4 regions of the Pseudomonas sp. HD6422 genome follow, and region 1 is predicted to be linked to each of the others. Evidence: predicted binding sites of a transcription regulator. Region 1 holds the regulator's gene; each other region holds the start of a gene.
What was found. Region 1 encodes FliA, which starts transcription of late flagellar genes. Its sites were predicted from a motif close to CTAAAGTTTNNNNNNNNNNNGCCGNTAA; they were not measured.

Region 1 (4,194 bases):
CAAGTTAAGCGTTTTTTCGCCGCCGATATGCGCCAGGCCATGAAGCTGGTTCGTGATGAGCTCGGCTCCGATGCCGCCATCATCGGCAACCGTCGCATCGCCGGTGGCGTCGAACTCACTGCCGCGCTGGACTACAAGCTGTCGGCCCTGGCGCCGCGGGTACCCAATGCCGAGCTCGAGGAAGAGCTGCGCAAGACGCAGTCGCGTATCGCCTCGGCCCAGGCCGAGTTGGCCAGCCGCGAAGGCGAGGCCTTGGGGAACCGCCAATTGTTCGCCGGCCAGTCGCTGACCGCCGCCGAGCCGTTGATCGAGCCCCATGTCGATGAGCCGGTGGCACCAGCGCCGGCACCGGCTGCGGCGGTCGACCCGCGTCTGTTCGATGCCATGCGCTCGGAGCTCTCGGGCCTGCGTGAACTGCTCGAAGTGCAGCTCGGCTCGCTCGCCTGGGGGCAGTTGCAAGGCAATCAGCCGCAGCAGGCCAACCTCTGGCGGCGCCTGTTGCGCATCGGCCTGTCCGGGCCGATCGCCCGACAACTGCTCGATCTCACCCAGGGCATCGAAGAGCCGCGCCAGGCCTGGCGCATGCTGCTGGCACACCTGGCGCGGATGATCGAAGTGCCTGAGGTCGAGCCGATCGAAGAGGGCGGGGTGATCGCCATGGTCGGCCCGGCCGGCATGGGCAAGACCACCACGCTGGCCAAGCTGGCGGCGCGCTATGTGCTCAAGTACGGCCCGGCCAATGTCGCGCTGGTGAGCATGGACAGTTTTCGCATCGGCGCCCAGGAGCAGCTCAAGACTTTGGGCCGTATCCTCAACGTGCCGGTCACCTATGTCGATCCGGGCGAGTCCTTGGCCCAGGCCCTGGAGCCGCTGCTGCGCAAGCGTGTGGTGCTGATCGACACCGCTGGCCTGCAAGCCAGCGATCCGGCTCTGCGTATGCAACTGGAAACCCTGGCCGGGCGTGGCATCGCTGCGAAGAATTACCTGGTACTGGCCACCACCAGCCAGAAGCAGGTGCTGACGGCCGCCTACCACAGCTACAAGCGCTGCGGCCTGGCTGGATGTATCCTGACCAAACTCGATGAGACGGCGAGCCTCGGCGAAGTGCTGAGCCTGGCCATCAGTCATGAACTGCCCGTGGCCTATCTGACCGATGGCCCGCGCATTCCTGACGACCTGCACTTGCCGCGCAAGCACCAACTGGTGAGTCGCGCCGTCAGCGTGCAGATGCAGGACGAGCCCAGCGAGGAGGCCATGGCCGACATGTTCGCTGATCTCTATCACAACCCGCGCCGTGCGGGTTGAAGGCAAGACATGTGCAAGACAGCTATACCAAAGTACCTACACCCAGGGGCCTGCACGCTTGCCCCTCGTGTGGCCCAGGTCCAAGCGAGACAAGGTAAATAACAGATATGGGTAGCATGCACCCCGTACAGGTGATCGCCGTGACTGGCGGCAAAGGTGGCGTCGGCAAGACCAATGTTTCAGTGAATCTGTCACTGGCATTGGCCGAGCTCGGCCGCCGCGTCATGCTGCTGGACGCCGACCTTGGCCTGGCCAACGTCGACGTGCTGCTGGGGCTGACCCCCAAGCGCACCATCGCCGATGTCATCGAAGGCCGTTGCGAACTGCGCGATGTCCTGCTGCAAGGTCCCAACGGTGTGCGCATCGTACCGGCGGCCTCGGGCACGCAAAGCATGGTGCACCTCGCGCCGGCCCAGCACGCTGGCCTGATTCAGGCCTTCAGCGAGATCGGCGACAACCTCGACGTACTGGTCATCGACACCGCTGCCGGTATCGGTGACTCGGTGGTCAGCTTCGTGCGGGCCGCCCAGGAAGTGCTGCTGGTGGTGTGCGACGAACCCACCTCCATCACCGATGCCTACGCACTGATCAAGCTGCTCAACCGTGACTATGGGATGAGCCGTTTCCGCGTCCTGGCCAACATGGCGCAGAGTCCCCAAGAGGGGCGCAACCTGTTCGCCAAGCTGACCAAGGTGACCGATCGCTTCCTCGACGTGGCCCTGCAGTACGTCGGCGCCGTGCCCTACGACGAATGCGTGCGCAAGGCGGTGCAGAAGCAGCGCGCGGTCTACGAGGCCTTCCCGCGCTCGAAATGCGCCTTGGCGTTCAAGGCGATCGCGCAGAAGGTCGACAGCTGGCCGCTGCCGGCCAACCCGCGTGGCCATCTGGAATTCTTCGTCGAGCGCCTGGTGCAACCCAGCAGCGCGGGGCCGGTGTTATGAACGCCAGCGGCTTCAAGATGTACAGCAAGGCGTCCAAGGATGCCCAGTACGAGCTGATCGAGCGCTATGCGCCGCTGGTCAAGCGTATCGCTTATCACCTGCTGGCACGCCTGCCGGCCAACGTCCAGGTCGAAGACCTGATTCAGGCCGGCATGATCGGCCTGCTGGAAGTGGCCAACAAATACGATGCCAGCAAGGGTGCGAGCTTCGAAACCTACGCTGGCATCCGCATCCGTGGGGCCATGCTCGACGAGGTCCGCAAGGGTGACTGGGCACCCCGCTCGGTGCACCGCAACACTCGCATGGTCAGCGACGCGATGCGCGCCGTCGAAGCAAGAACGGGACGTGACGCTAAAGATCACGAGGTTGCTGCCGAACTCCAATTGAGTCTCGATGATTACTACGGGATTTTGAACGATACCTTGGGTAGTCGCCTGTTCAGCTTCGACGACCTGTTGCAGGACGGCGAGCACGAAGGGTTGCATGAGGACGGCGCCAGTGGCCAGGTCGAGCCTTCGCGGGATTTGGAAGAAGAGCGCTTCCAGGCTGCCCTGGCCGATGCCATCGCCAACCTGCCGGAGCGCGAGCGCCTGGTGCTGGCGCTGTACTACGACGAGGAGCTGAACCTCAAGGAAATCGGTGAGGTGCTGGGGGTCAGCGAATCGCGTGTCAGCCAGTTGCATAGCCAGTGCGCCGCGCGTCTGCGCAGCCGCCTTGGAGAATGGCGGGCACGTTGAGCCCGGGGTCGTTGCAGTCGTTTGCCGTTGTACCGAATTGATTGAGTGCGTGCTCGCAGGCGAGCGCGTTTGAGACTGCTTGGAGGTCTAATTGAACAAAGACATGAAAATCCTCATCGTTGACGACTTCTCGACGATGCGGCGGATCATCAAGAACCTGTTGCGTGATCTGGGCTTCACCAATACCGATGAAGCCGATGACGGCACCACGGCGCTGCCGATGCTCGAAAGCGGCCACTACGACTTCCTGGTGACCGACTGGAACATGCCGGGTATGTCCGGTATCGACCTGCTGCGCAAGGTGCGCGCTCACGAGCGCCTCAAGGGCATGCCGGTGCTGATGGTGACTGCCGAGGCCAAGCGCGACCAGATCATCGAAGCGGCCCAGGCCGGCGTCAATGGTTATGTGGTCAAGCCGTTCACCGCCCAGGTGCTCAAAGAAAAGATCGAGAAGATCTTCGAACGCGTCAACGGCTGAGTCACGTCAGGGGGCGCCATGGAACCATCACATTCGTCTTTGGGGGAGTTCGAGTCGACCCTGAAGAAACATGCCGAGGAATTGGTCGAGAGCCTGGAAAAGGGTCGTTTCGGCGATGCGGTGCAGCTGATTCACCAGCTGAACCAGACCCGCGACCGCGGCCTGTACCAGGAAGTCGGCAAGCTCACCCGCGAGCTGCACAGTGCGATCGTCAGCTTCCAGATCGACCCGCGCATGCCGCAGGCCGAGGAAGTTTCGCAGATCACCGACGCCACCGAGCGCCTGTCCTACGTGGTGAAGCTCACCGAGGGCGCCGCCAACCGCACCATGGATCTGGTGGAGCAGGGCACTCCGGTGCTCAACGAGCTGGCGGCCGAGGCGCAGAACCTGAGTGTCGATTGGCAGCGTTTCATGCGCCGCGAAGTCGCTGCGCCGGAGTTCCGTGACCTGGTCAAGCGCGTCGACAGTTTCCTGACGCATAGCGCCGAGGGCAACCGCCAGGTCGCCGGCTACCTCAACGACATTCTCCTGGCCCAGGACTACCAAGACCTCACTGGCCAGGTGATCAAACGGGTCACCGCATTGGTGACCGAAGTCGAAAGCAATCTGCTCAAGCTCGTGCTGATGGCCAGTCAGGTCGACCGCTTTGCCGGTATCGAACATGACCATCAACAGCTGCGCGCTGAAAAAGATCAAGAAAAACATCCGACTCGGGGTGAAGGTCCGCAGATTC
Region 2 (4,194 bases), on a different contig from region 1:
CATCAACTTGACCTTGTAGCAGTTGCCCGACTGGTAATCCCCATAAACCTTGTACATCACCCCTCCCCTCGTGCAGTTGCACAGCATTTGCCCAATAGTGGCAACTGTACGGCCAAAAGCAATACCTGCTGTATGGCAAAGATCACCTGCCCACGGGTTAGGCTGAAAAAACTGCTTACACCTCTACAAGGATTTTCCCATGACCGATGCCACCTCCGCTCGCCTGCGGCCTTTGGCAGACAGTTCCGCCTCGGCGGTGGTCGCCGGCTTCATCGCCATGCTCACCGGCTACACCAGTTCCCTGGTATTGATGTTCCAGGCCGGCCAGGCAGCAGGCCTGACCAGCGCGCAGATCTCTTCGTGGATCTGGGCGCTGTCGATCGGCATGGCGGTGTGCAGCATCGGCCTTTCCTTGCGTTACCGCACGCCGGTGACCGTGGCGTGGTCCACCCCCGGAGCGGCACTGTTGATCACCAGCCTGGGCGGGGTCAGCTACGGCGAGGCCATCGGCGCGTACATCACCTGCGCGGTGCTGGTGCTGATCTGCGGCCTGACCGGCAGTTTCGATCGCCTGGTCAAACGCATTCCAGCCTCCCTGGCCTCGGCATTGCTGGCCGGCATCCTGTTCAAGATCGGCAGCGAGATCTTCGTCGCCGCCCAGCACCGCACGGTGCTGGTACTGGGCATGTTCTTCAGCTACCTGCTGGTCAAGCGCCTGTCGCCACGTTATTGCGTGCTGGCCGCGCTGCTGGTGGGCACGGCGTTGTCGGGGGCCCTGGGCCTGCTCGACTTCAGTGGTTTCCACCTGGAGGTGGCCAAACCCGTGTGGACCACGCCGAGCTTCTCCCTGGCAGCGACCATCAGCATCGGCATACCGTTGTTCGTGGTGGCGATGACCTCGCAAAACATGCCAGGGGTGGCGGTGCTGCGAGCCGATGGCTACCAGGTCCCGGCCTCGCCGCTGATTTCCACCACTGGCCTGGCGTCGCTGCTGCTGGCGCCGTTCGGCGCGCACGGGGTCAACCTGGCGGCGATCAGTGCAGCGATCTGCACCGGCCCGCATGCCCATGAAGATCCGGCCAAGCGTTATACCGCCGCGGTCTGGTGCGGAATCTTCTACGGTGTCGCCGGCACGTTCGGCGCCACCCTCGCGGCGCTGTTCGCCGCACTGCCGAAAGAGCTGGTGCTGTCGATCGCCGCCCTGGCGCTATTCGGCTCGATCATGAACGGGCTGAGCGTGGCCATGAGCGCGGCCAGGGAGCGTGAGGCGGCGTTGATCACCTTCATGGTGACGGCGTCGGGGTTCACGCTGTTCTCGGTCGGTTCGGCGTTCTGGGGGATCGTGGCAGGGGTGCTGACCTTGCTGATTCTGAATCCGCGCCAAGCTTGACGCATCCGCACAAAGGCCAGCGCGCGTCCTGCGCGCTGGCACCGTTCACAGCCTGAAATGCCCTACCATGCCCTGCAAGTCGCTGCCCAAGCGCGCCAGTTCGACGCTGGAACGCGCATTGCCCGCCATCGCCAGCGCCGCCTGATCGGCACTGCCGCGGATATGGGTGACGCTGCGGCTGATTTCCTCGGCCACCGAGCTTTGCTGCTCCGCTGCAGCGGCAATCTGCTGGTTCATCTGCTGGATCAGCGACACCGCAGAGGCGATGCTGCCCAAGGCGCTCTCGGTCTGCAGTGCGTCAGCCACCGCCAGCCGCACCAGCTCGGTACTGCCACGGATCTGCGTCACCGATAGCTGGGCGTTGCCACGCAGGCTGGCCACCAGCTGCTCGATCTGCTCGGTGGACTGCCGGGTACGCCGAGCCAATGCCCGCACCTCATCGGCCACCACCGCGAAGCCACGCCCCTGCTCGCCCGCCCGCGCCGCCTCGATCGCCGCGTTGAGCGCTAGCAGGTTGGTCTGCTCGGCCACGCTCTTGATCACCTCCAAGACATCGCCAATGGTGTGGATCTCGGCGCTGAGGCTCTCGATACCGGCGCTGGCCGCCTCGGCAGCTTCGGCCAGTTGTTCGATACGCTGCATGCTCTGGCGCACCACCTGCTGACCGCTGTCGACCTTGTCGTCGGCGGCCTGGGCGGCCTCGGCAGCCTGCTCGGCATTGCGCGCCACATCGTGCACGGTGGCGGTCATCTGCTGCATGGCAGTGGCCACCTGCTCCGTTTCTTCCTTCTGGCTGCCGACTTCACGGTTGGTCTGCTCGGTCACCGCCGACAACGCCTGGGCATTGTCGGCCAATTGCTCGATACCTTGCTGCAAACCACTGACGATGCCTGCCAGCCCCTGCTCCATCTGCTGCATGGCCTGCATCAACTGACCCACTTCGTCACGCCGCGGCGCATGGGGCGGGTGCACCAGCTCCCCCGCCGCGATGCGCTGGGCGCGATCGATGACGCCCTTGAGCGGCAAGACCAGTGCCCGGGTGATCAGCCAGCCGGCCACTATCCCCACCAACAAGGCAAGCCCCGCACCCAGGGCGATGGCCAGGCTGTTGCGCGAGAGCTCCGCCTGCATGGCCTGCTGCTGCCCGGCGTAGGCCTGCTCGACGCGCTGGGTGACCTGACCGGCGCGGGCCTGCAATTGCGCCTTGAGGCCCTGCTCGCGGCCCAGCAGGTCGGTGTATTCATCGAGCTTCTCGGAGAACCCGGCAATGTGCCCGGCCACCTCGCCCAGCACACTGCGGTAGCCAGGGTCCGCGACCGCCGTCTTGAGCTGGTCGACCAGATTGGCGGCATCGACCGTTTGCGCAATGCGCTCCTGGCCCTCGCTCGGCTCGCCCTTGCGGCTCTTGTCCAGGCGCACCCGGGCCTCGTCCATGGCCTGCATCATCAGCCGCGATACCTGGCCGACCTGGGCGGCCTGTTCGAGGAACTCGCTGCCCTGCTGGCCTTGGGATTGCTTTAGGGTATAAACGCCATCGTCGGCCAGGCCGGCCTGGACCACATCGAGATTGCCGCCCATGCTGGTGACCGCCCAGCTGGCCGTGTCCAGCGCCAGCTCCTTGGCCTGGACCACGCCAACGAAGGCATCGAAGGCCTGGCCATAGGCGGCCAGGTCCGCTTGCACCCCGTCCAGCCCAGGCAAGCCCTGGACCCGCTCGACCAGATCCTTCAGGCCGCCACGCAAGGCCTCGGCCTGCTGGTTGTCGGAACGCAAGGCGAACGCTTGCTCATGCTCGCGCAAGCGCAGCAGGTCGGTGTTGAACTGAGACAGTTCGCGCAAGCCTTCGAAGCGCTGGGCCACACCCTGCAGCGCGGCGATGCCGATGGCTGCCACGGCCAGGGTCAACAACAACACCAGGGCAAAGCCCAAGCCGAGCTTGCGGGCCATGCCCAGGTTTGCCAACACACCGTGCCGGGTCGTGCCCATGGCGATCCCCCTTCAACTTGTCAGGCTTTGCCGAAAGGCCAAGAGTGGCAACAGCGCCCGCCAGGGACAAGGGCTTGGCGCCACGATAGTGTCAAATGAGTATCACCGTGTCGCTTTCAGCGAGATGAAGGTCGCCCTGTGTGCGGAAACAACGTCTGGGTGGCCGCAGCCTGCCAGTGGGCGACACGATTTGGCTGGTCACCTGTTCAGATGACGCTCGAGCATCATCAGGTCCGCAGTTGGGCTACCATGCTTGTCGGTGATATTAGGCACCGGCCAGCATCAACAAGGTAAATTGATCGAGTTTCCCTTGTCAGCCCTTTTCGAGGACACGCCATGACCCAGACCAACCGCCGCTTCCTGCTCAGCAAACGCCCCGTCGGCGCTGTACGCCGCGACGACTTCACCTTCGAGAACGCCCCCGTCGCCGAGCCAGCCGAGGGTCAGGTCCAGGTCCGTAACCTGTACCTGTCGCTGGACCCGGCCATGCGCGGTTGGATGAACGAAGGCAAGTCCTACATCCCACCGGTAGGACTGGGCGAGGTGATGCGTGCATTGGGCGTAGGCGAAGTCGTCGCCTCCAAGCACCCGGACTTCAACCCAGGCGATCACGTCAACGGCCCGCTGGGTGTGCAGGACTACTTCACCGGCGCCCCCCAGGGCCTGTATAAGATCGACCCCAAGCTCGCCCCCCTGCCCCGCTATCTGTCGGCCCTGGGCATGACCGGCATGACCGCCTACTTCGCGCTGCTGGAAGTCGGCCAGCCCAAGGCCGGTGAAACCGTGGTGATTTCCGGTGCCGCCGGTGCCGTGGGCAG
Region 3 (4,194 bases), on a different contig from region 1:
GACCTCATCGACGAGCAGAATGGCCCAGGCCTGCACGAACTGCTCGAGGTGTACCGCGAACTGGGTTATCCGCTGCTGGAAGTCTCGGCCCATCAAGGCGACGGCATGCAACGCCTGCAACAGATGCTGGACGGGCACATCAGCGTATTCGTCGGGCAGTCGGGGGTGGGCAAATCGTCGCTGGTCAACAGCCTGCTGCCGGACGCCGGCACACGAGTCGGCGACCTGTCCGAATGGTCTGGCCAAGGCACGCATACCACCACCACGGCCCGCCTGTACCACTTCCCCAACGGCGGCGACCTGATCGACTCGCCAGGGATTCGCGAGTTCGGCCTGGCCCACGTCAGCCGCGATGACGTCGAAGCGGGCTTCATCGAGTTCCGCGACCTTTTCGGCACCTGCCGTTTCCGCGACTGCAAGCATGACCGGGAGCCAGGCTGCGCACTGCTCAAGGCCCTGGACGATGGCCGGATCAAGCCACAGCGGATGAACAGCTACCGCTCGATCATCGCCAGCCTCACCCAAGACAGCTACTGAGCTCGACGCCCGGCCGCCGGGCCAGAATGAAAGAAGGGGCTGCAGCGCAGCCCCTTCTTTCATTTCAGCGTCTTCATTGATCCTTGGCGTCGTCCATCTTCAACACGCCATCCTCGAAGATATTCAGCTTCTGGCGCAGCTCACGCGGCTGCATCGGCGTGTCGCTCGCCCCCGGCGCCGCCGAAGCGCCAGGCGATGTGGGCGCCGTGGAGGGGGCTGGTGGCGTGGCTTCAGACGCAGGCGGTGTCTCCGGAGCGCCTTGCTTGCCTTCGATATCGCGCTGGGCCTTCTTGGTCAGGACGATGATATCGATGCGCCGGTTGACCGGATTGAACGGATTCTTGCGGTCGAACAGCGACGACGAGGCATAGCCGACCACCCGCGCCACCTGCTCGTCCGGATAGCCCCCGGCCACCAGTGCCCGACGCGCCGCGTTGGCACGGTTGGCCGACAGCTCCCAGTTGCCGAAGTCACCGGTACCCGCATACGGCTTGGCATCGGTGTGGCCACTGATGCTGATCTTGTTCGGCACCGCCTTGATGGTGTCGGCCATGGCCAGCAGGATGTCCTCGAAATACGGCTGCAAGCGCGCACTGCCGAGATCGAACATCGGCCGGTTCTCGGCGTCCATGATCTGAATGCGCAAGCCGTCCTGGGTGATCTCGAACAGAATCTGATCCTTGAACTTCTGCAGCTCGGGATTTTCCTCCACCTTGTTCTGCAATTCCTGCAACAGCAGCTCCAGGCGTTCGCGCTCGACCTGCTCGGCCAGAGTTTCGACCTGGTCCTTGTCCAGTTGCATGCTGGTGTCGGGTGTAGGCTCGGATTTCTCTTCCGGGTTGATGGTCTTTTCCGGCGCCAACTGCGGCGAACCGCCCAGGTCGATGACGTAAGGCGTGCCGCTTTCGGAAAAGCCGATCGGATCCTTGAAGTAGCCGGCGATGGCGATCTTCTGCTCGGGCGTGGCCGTGGACAGCAGCCAGAGCACCAGGAAGAACGCCATCATCGCCGTGGCGAAGTCGGCGAAGGCGATCTTCCAGGCACCGCCATGGTGACCGCCGCCGAAGCGCTTGACGCGCTTGATGATTATCGGCTGATTGTTCTCCATGACTCAGCGACCACGAACCGCTTGTTCCAGCTCGGAGAAGCTCGGGCGATGCTTCGGGTACAGCACCTTGCGGCCGAATTCCACCGCCAGCGAAGGTGGCATGCCAGAGGCCGAGGCCACCAGCGACGCCTTGATCGACTCGTAGAGGTTGATCTCTTCCTTGGCATCGTGCTCCAGGCACTTGGCCAGCGGACCGAAGAAACCATAGGCCGCGAGAATACCGAAGAAGGTACCGACCAGCGCCGCACCCACATGCAGACCGATCGAGGCCTGGTCGCCGTCCCCCAGCGAAGCCATGGTCACCACGATGCCCAGTACCGCCGCGACGATACCGAAGCCGGGCATGCCGTCGGCGATGCCAGTGACCGCATGGGACGGGTGCTCGAGCTCTTCCTTCATGTTCAACAGTTCCATGTCGAACAGGCCTTCGAGCTCGTGCGGCGCCATGTTGCCGGTGGACATGATGCGCAGGTAGTCGCAGATGAACGCAGTCATGCGCTCATCGCCCAGCACCGATGGATACTTGGCGAAGATCGGGCTGGCCGCGGCATCTTCGATATCGCTCTCGATCGCCATCATGCCTTCGCGACGGCTCTTGTTGAGGATTTCGTAGACCAGGCCCAGCACTTCCATGTAGTAACTATGGGTAAACCGCGAGCCGAACATCTTCATCGACTTCTTGATTACATGCATGGTCATGTAACCGGGGTTGGCCTGCAGGAACGCACCGAAGGCCGCGCCGCCGATGATCAGCACTTCGAATGGCTGGATCAGCGCCGCAATCTTGCCGTGGGAAAGAACGTATCCGCCGAGCACGCTCGCGAATACGACGATGATGCCGATAATTTTAGCCATAGGTTCAAAGCACTTGCAGTCGTGGTCAGGGTCGGGGGACGGGAGCTTTAAAACTCTTCTTCTACTTATCGGCAGAACTGCGCCAGACTATAGCCACTCAAAGCGAAAAGCCAGTTCGGACTGATGTCAAAATGCCAATTGAAACTAAGGTACCTGCTGAGATTCCGCGCACGTTGAAGACCTGGGTAACGGTACTCGACGGCATTCGCCTGCCGGTGCCGAAACACAGTCATGACCGGGTAATGGCCGCCATCAACGACAGCCGACGGTCCCTGCGCGACATCGCCGAACTGATGCAGGACAGCCCGGCTCTGGTGCTCTCGGTGATGCGCGAAGCCAACCATCCCGGCAATCCAAGCCAGGCCGAGCCGGCCGAAAGCCTGGAAATCGCCCTCAACCGTCTGGGCCTGGCGCGCACCGAACAATTGCTCAAGCGCTTGCCTTCACTGCCAGACGAAGAACTGCCGCCGGTCCTGTGCCAGTTCCTGCTCATCAGCCAGCACGCTGCGCAACAGGCCAGCGGCCTGTTCGCCAGCCGCCTGGCGCGGCTGTGGCAGGAGATCCACTGGGGCAGTCTGCTGTTTCTGGCACCGCTATGGCCGCTGGCCCTGGCCTACCCCAAATTACTCGACACCTGGGAACTGCGGGTTATCCACAAGGGCGAGGACGCCGCGCAGGTGGAGCACGAGTTGTTTGGCGTGCGCATCATGGCTCTGTGCCGGGCTGTGGCCGAGCATTGGCGCCTGCCCCAGTGGGTCACCCAGGGCTACCGGCTGCTGCTCGAAGAGCGCGAGCAACTGGCGCTGGTGCTGAATATCGCCCGCGATTCGGACGAACTCAGCCAACAGCACCGCCTGGACGAGGAGCCGGGGCTGCGCCGCTGGTTCAACCAGCCCGCCAATACCGTATTGTTGGCCAACAACCTGGCCTTGGCCGCACAAGTGGGCTGGGACAATCCCCATTTGCTGCGCTGGCAGCTGCTGACTGCCCTGTACCTGCAGACATCGCTGGACGACGTGCAGCAGCAGGTGCATCAGCAGGCTGCCGCGAGTGCCCGTCACCATGCCCGGTACGCCGTATTCCACCCCGCCGAAGCCTTGATCTGGCCCTGGCAGCAGCGCCGCCCGCACCCCGACATGCTCACCCCACCGCCGCCCGGCAGCGACGACTTGGCACGCTGGCGCAAGCTGTGTCAGGAGCTATTGGCACAACCCAGTCCATTCGCCAATGCGGTGCACCTGGCCAGCCAGGCCCGCGAGGCCCTGCAGGCCTGCGGCATGCAGCGCATCCTGCTGCTGAGCCTGGATCGAACCTGCGATTACCTGCGCGTACAGCAAGCCAGCGGGCTGCCCAAGGAAGCGGAGGCCATCGCCCTGCAAGTACCGCAGAACAAGTTGCTGCAAAAGCTGCTGAGCAAGGCCGCGCAGCTGCGACTGACCCCCGATAACCACGCCCAGTTCGCCGCCCTGCTGCCCGCCCCCTTGCGCACACTGTTCAGCGGCGAGCACCTGCTGTTGCGTTCGCTGGCCGTGGATGACCAGGTCTTGATGCTGGCCGTGGCCGACCAGGGCGGAAAGCCGCTGGCCGATGTCAGCGTGCAGGCGTTCGGCAAGACCGCGCAATGCATCGAGCGGGCCCTGGCGCTTTTCGCCAGCCGCAACCCTTGAGCCTTGCGCTACAATCGCCCCTCTTTC
Region 4 (4,194 bases), on a different contig from region 1:
GCCGGACTTGGGGGTCAGCGGTTGAAGCGTTCAACCAGCGAGTACTGGCCTCCGGCGGTGGTGCTCAGCTCTTCGCTCAACTGCGCCGAGTGTTGCGCCTGCTCGGCGGTCTGGTCGGCCAATTCGGCAATCGTGCTGATGTTGCGGCTGATCTCGTCCGCCACCGAGGTCTGCTGCTCGGCGGCCGCGGCGATCTGCGTGGCCATGTCGGTGATATTGGCCACCGCCTCACTGATACCCACCAACGCATCGTCCGCCTGCATGACTCGGCTGACGCCTTCCTGAGCTTGTTTGTGGCCGGTTTCCATGGTCAGCACGGCGTTGTTCGCGGTCTGTTGCAACTTGGCGATCAAGCCGTGGATCTGCCCGGTGGATTCGGCGGTGCGTTGCGCCAGCTGACGCACTTCGTCGGCCACCACGGCGAAGCCGCGGCCCATCTCGCCGGCGCGCGCCGCTTCGATGGCAGCATTGAGCGCCAGCAGGTTGGTCTGGTCGGCAATGCCCTTGATCACGTCGACCACGCCGCCGATCTCGTCGCTGTCCTTGGCCAACTGGGTGACGGTTTCGCCGGTCTCGCCGACTGCTGCCGACAGGCGCTCGATCGCTTCGCGGGTTTCCCCGGCGATCTGCCGTCCTTCGCTGGTCAGACGATTGGCCTCCTGGGTGGCATCGGCTGCGCGTTGCACATGGTTGGCCACCTCCTGGCTGGTGGCGGCCATCTGATTGACGGCGGCGGCGACCTGTTCGGTTTCCACCCGCTGGCGCTCCAGGCCGGACGAGCTCTTGTGCGCCAGGACATCGGACTGACGCGCTTGTTCGCTGAGGTGCTCGGCACTGTCCTGCAGGCGCGTCAGGCAGGTCTTCATGCGCGCATCCTGACTGAGCATGGCCATTTCCAGGCGCGCCTGCACACCACGACTGTCGGTGTACATCTGTGCGATCAGCGGGTCGGAGGTGGTCTGCTCGGCCAGGCGCAGCAAGCGCTTGAGGCCACGCTGCTGCCAGGTCATGCCGAGCAGGCCGAGCGGCACCGACAGGCCGGCAGCCAGGGCGAAGCCCCAGGAGTGACCGAGCCAGTTGCCGACCAGGAAGCCCACCTGGCTGACCAGGATGAACGGCAGCCAGTCCTGCACCACGGGCAGCCATTTGTCGCGCCGGGGGATGGCTGGTTTGCCCTGGTTCAGGCGCAGGTAGAGTGCCTCGGCGCGACGGACCTGCTCGGCGCTGGGCTTGATGCGCACCGATTCGTAGCCAACCACTTGGTTGTTGTCGAAGATCGGCGTGACATAGGCGTTGACCCAGTAGTGGTCACCGGACTTGCAACGGTTCTTGACGATGCCCATCCACGGCAGGCCTTGCTTGAGCGTCTGCCACATGTGGGCGAACACCGCCGCCGGGACGTCCGGGTGGCGCACCAGGTTGTGCGGCGCACCGGTGAGCTCGTCGCGGGTGAAGCCGCTGATCTCAATGAAGGCATCGTTGCAGTAGGTGATCATGCCCTTGGCGTTGGTGGTCGAAATCAACCGCTGCTGGGCTGGGAAAGTCCGTTCCCTATTGGTAATCGGCTGGTTGTTGCGCATGGCGAGAAATGTCCGCGGGGCTTTGGAGGGGTATCGGCCGGCCCGGCAGTTTATTGAGGGGAGATTTGCTCTGGCAGCAGAATCATTTCGCCAGTGGAGGGTGCATATCCCGGGGGAACGGGTAAACCCGCTCCCCCCAGGTACGGGCCTAACCTGCGATCAACTGGCGCAACACGTAATGAAGAATGCCACCAGCCTTGAAGTATTCGACCTCGTTCAACGTATCGATGCGGCAGAGGACCTCGATGTCCTGCTGCTGCCCGTCCTCGCGAGTGATGCGCAGCGGCAGGCTCATGCCCGGACGCAGTTGCCCGGCAGTGAGCCCCAGCACGTCGATCTTCTCCTTGCCGGTCAGACCCAATTGCTTGCGGTCATGGCCTCCCTTGAATTGCAGTGGCAACACGCCCATGCCCACCAGGTTGGAGCGATGGATACGTTCGAAGCTCTCTGCAAGGACGGCCTTGACGCCCAACAGATTGGTGCCCTTGGCTGCCCAGTCGCGGCTGGAGCCGGTGCCGTACTCCTGCCCGGCGATCACCACCAGTGGCGTGCCCTCCTGCTGGTAGCGCATGGCGGCGTCGAAGATCGACAGGGTCTCGCCACTGGGCACGTGGATGGTGTTACCGCCTTCCTGTCCGGCGAGCATTTCGTTGCGGATGCGGATGTTGGCGAAGGTGCCGCGCATCATCACCTCGTGATTGCCTCGCCGTGAGCCATAGGAGTTGAAGTCCCGTGGCTCTACGCCCTTGGCTCGCAGATAGCGGCCAGCCGGACTGTCGGCCTTGATGTTGCCGGCCGGCGAGATATGGTCGGTGGTCACCGAGTCGCCCAACAAGGCCAGGATGCGTGCCCCCTCGATGTCGCGGATCGGCGCCGGGGCGCCAGCGATATCCTCGAAGAACGGCGGATGCTGGATGTAGGTGGAGTCGTCCTGCCAGGCATAGGTGGCTGCCTGCGGCACCTGGATGGCTTGCCACTGGGCGTCGCCGGCGAACACTTCGGCGTATTCCTTGTGGAACATCGCGGTGTCGACCTTGGCCACGGCATCGGCGATCTCTTGCTGGCTGGGCCAGATGTCGCGCAGGTACACCGGCTGGCCATCCTTGCCGGTGCCGAGCGGTTCGCTGTCGAGCTTGACCCGTACACTGCCGGCCAAGGCGTAGGCCACCACCAGGGGCGGGGAGGCCAGCCAGTTGGTTTTCACCAACGGGTGCACGCGGCCCTCGAAGTTGCGGTTGCCCGACAGAACGGAGGCCACGGTGAGGTCGGCGCTGCTGATCGCCGTCTCGATGGCCTCGTCCAACGGCCCGGAGTTACCGATGCAGGTCGTGCAGCCATAACCGACCAGGTCGAAACCGAGCTGGTCGAGGTAGGGGGTGAGCCCAGCGGCCTTGAAGTAGTCGGTGACCACCTTGGAGCCCGGCGCTAGCGAGCTCTTGACCCAGGGCTTGCGTTGCAGGCCTTTCTCCAGGGCCTTCTTCGCCACCAAGCCGGCTGCCATCATCACGCTGGGGTTGGAGGTGTTGGTGCAGGAAGTGATGGCGGCGATGACCACGGCGCCATCCTGCAGGCGGTGGGTCTGCCCGTTATGGAGGTAGTCGACGCCTTCGGTCTGGTCGGCATTGCCTACGGCGACACCGCCACCTCCCTCGCTTTCCAGGCGTCCGACTTCTTTGGCCAGGGGCTTGGGCTGCAGTTCGATGAATTGCTCGAAGGCTTGGCTGACCTGGCCCAGGGCGACGCGGTCCTGGGGGCGTTTGGGCCCGGCCAGGCTGGCCTCGACCGTGTTCATGTCCAGGGCCAGGGTGTCGGTGAAAGCCGGCTCCTGGCCAGGTTCGCGCCACAGGCCCTGAGCCTTGCAGTATTGCTCGACCAGTTCCACGGTAGCCGTCGGCCGACCAGACAGACGCAGGTAGTCGAGGGTGACCTCGTCGACCGGGAAGAAGCCACAGGTCGCGCCGTATTCCGGTGCCATGTTGGCCAAGGTGGCGCGGTCTGCCAGGGGCAGGTCGGCAAGGCCGTCGCCATAGAACTCGACGAATTTGCCCACTACGCCTTTCTTGCGCAGCATCTGCGTCACGGTCAACACCAGATCGGTGGCGGTGATGCCTTCGCGCAGTTTGCCGCTGAGCTTGAAGCCGATCACCTCGGGGATCAGCATCGATACCGGCTGGCCGAGCATGGCCGCCTCCGCTTCGATGCCGCCGACGCCCCAGCCGAGCACGCCGAGGCCGTTGATCATGGTGGTGTGCGAATCGGTGCCGACCAGCGTGTCTGGGTAGGCGAAGGTGCGACCGTCCTCCTCCCGAGTCCACACCGTGCGGCCTAGGTACTCGAGGTTGACCTGGTGGCAGATGCCGGTGCCCGGTGGTACCACGCGGAAGTTGTCGAAGGCGCTCTGGCCCCAGCGCAGGAAGGCGTAGCGCTCGCCGTTGCGTTGCATTTCGATAACGACGTTCTGGCTGAACGCCTGGGGCGTGGCGTAGCGGTCGACCATCACCGAGTGGTCGATCACCAGGTCCACCGGTGACAGGGGATTGATCCGCTGCGGATCTCCGCCGGCCTTGGCCATGGCCGCGCGCATGGCGGCCAGATCGACCACCGCAGGTACGCC

Region 2: the regulator FliA is predicted to act here: its motif matches at 2,235-2,262, upstream of KY379_RS27320 (methyl-accepting chemotaxis protein).
Region 3: the regulator FliA is predicted to act here: its motif matches at 2,566-2,593, upstream of motA (flagellar motor stator protein MotA).
Region 4: the regulator FliA is predicted to act here: its motif matches at 1,611-1,638, upstream of KY379_RS25295 (methyl-accepting chemotaxis protein).

The regions. Positions count from the first base shown of each region.
Region 1 covers NZ_JAHWIW010000032.1:11,029-15,222, reverse strand. The annotation lists gene flhF (flagellar biosynthesis protein FlhF) at 1-1,305, shown strand, start outside; gene fleN (flagellar synthesis regulator FleN) at 1,404-2,246, shown strand; gene fliA (RNA polymerase sigma factor FliA) at 2,243-2,983, shown strand; gene KY379_RS21160 (chemotaxis response regulator CheY) at 3,087-3,461, shown strand; gene KY379_RS21155 (protein phosphatase CheZ) at 3,480-4,194, shown strand, end outside.
Region 2 covers NZ_JAHWIW010000001.1:6,013-10,206, reverse strand. The annotation lists gene KY379_RS00060 (glutathione S-transferase family protein) at 1-57, opposite strand, end outside; gene KY379_RS00055 (benzoate/H(+) symporter BenE family transporter) at 200-1,390, shown strand; gene KY379_RS27320 (methyl-accepting chemotaxis protein) at 1,436-2,140, opposite strand; partial or broken gene KY379_RS27315 (hypothetical protein) at 2,357-2,521, opposite strand; gene KY379_RS00045 (NADP-dependent oxidoreductase) at 3,713-4,194, shown strand, end outside.
Region 3 covers NZ_JAHWIW010000014.1:110,373-114,566, reverse strand. The annotation lists gene rsgA (small ribosomal subunit biogenesis GTPase RsgA) at 1-537, shown strand, start outside; gene motB (flagellar motor protein MotB) at 611-1,645, opposite strand; gene motA (flagellar motor stator protein MotA) at 1,649-2,500, opposite strand; gene KY379_RS12605 (HDOD domain-containing protein) at 2,632-4,167, shown strand.
Region 4 covers NZ_JAHWIW010000051.1:6,339-10,532, forward strand. The annotation lists gene KY379_RS25295 (methyl-accepting chemotaxis protein) at 15-1,580, opposite strand; gene acnA (aconitate hydratase AcnA) at 1,729-4,194, opposite strand, start outside.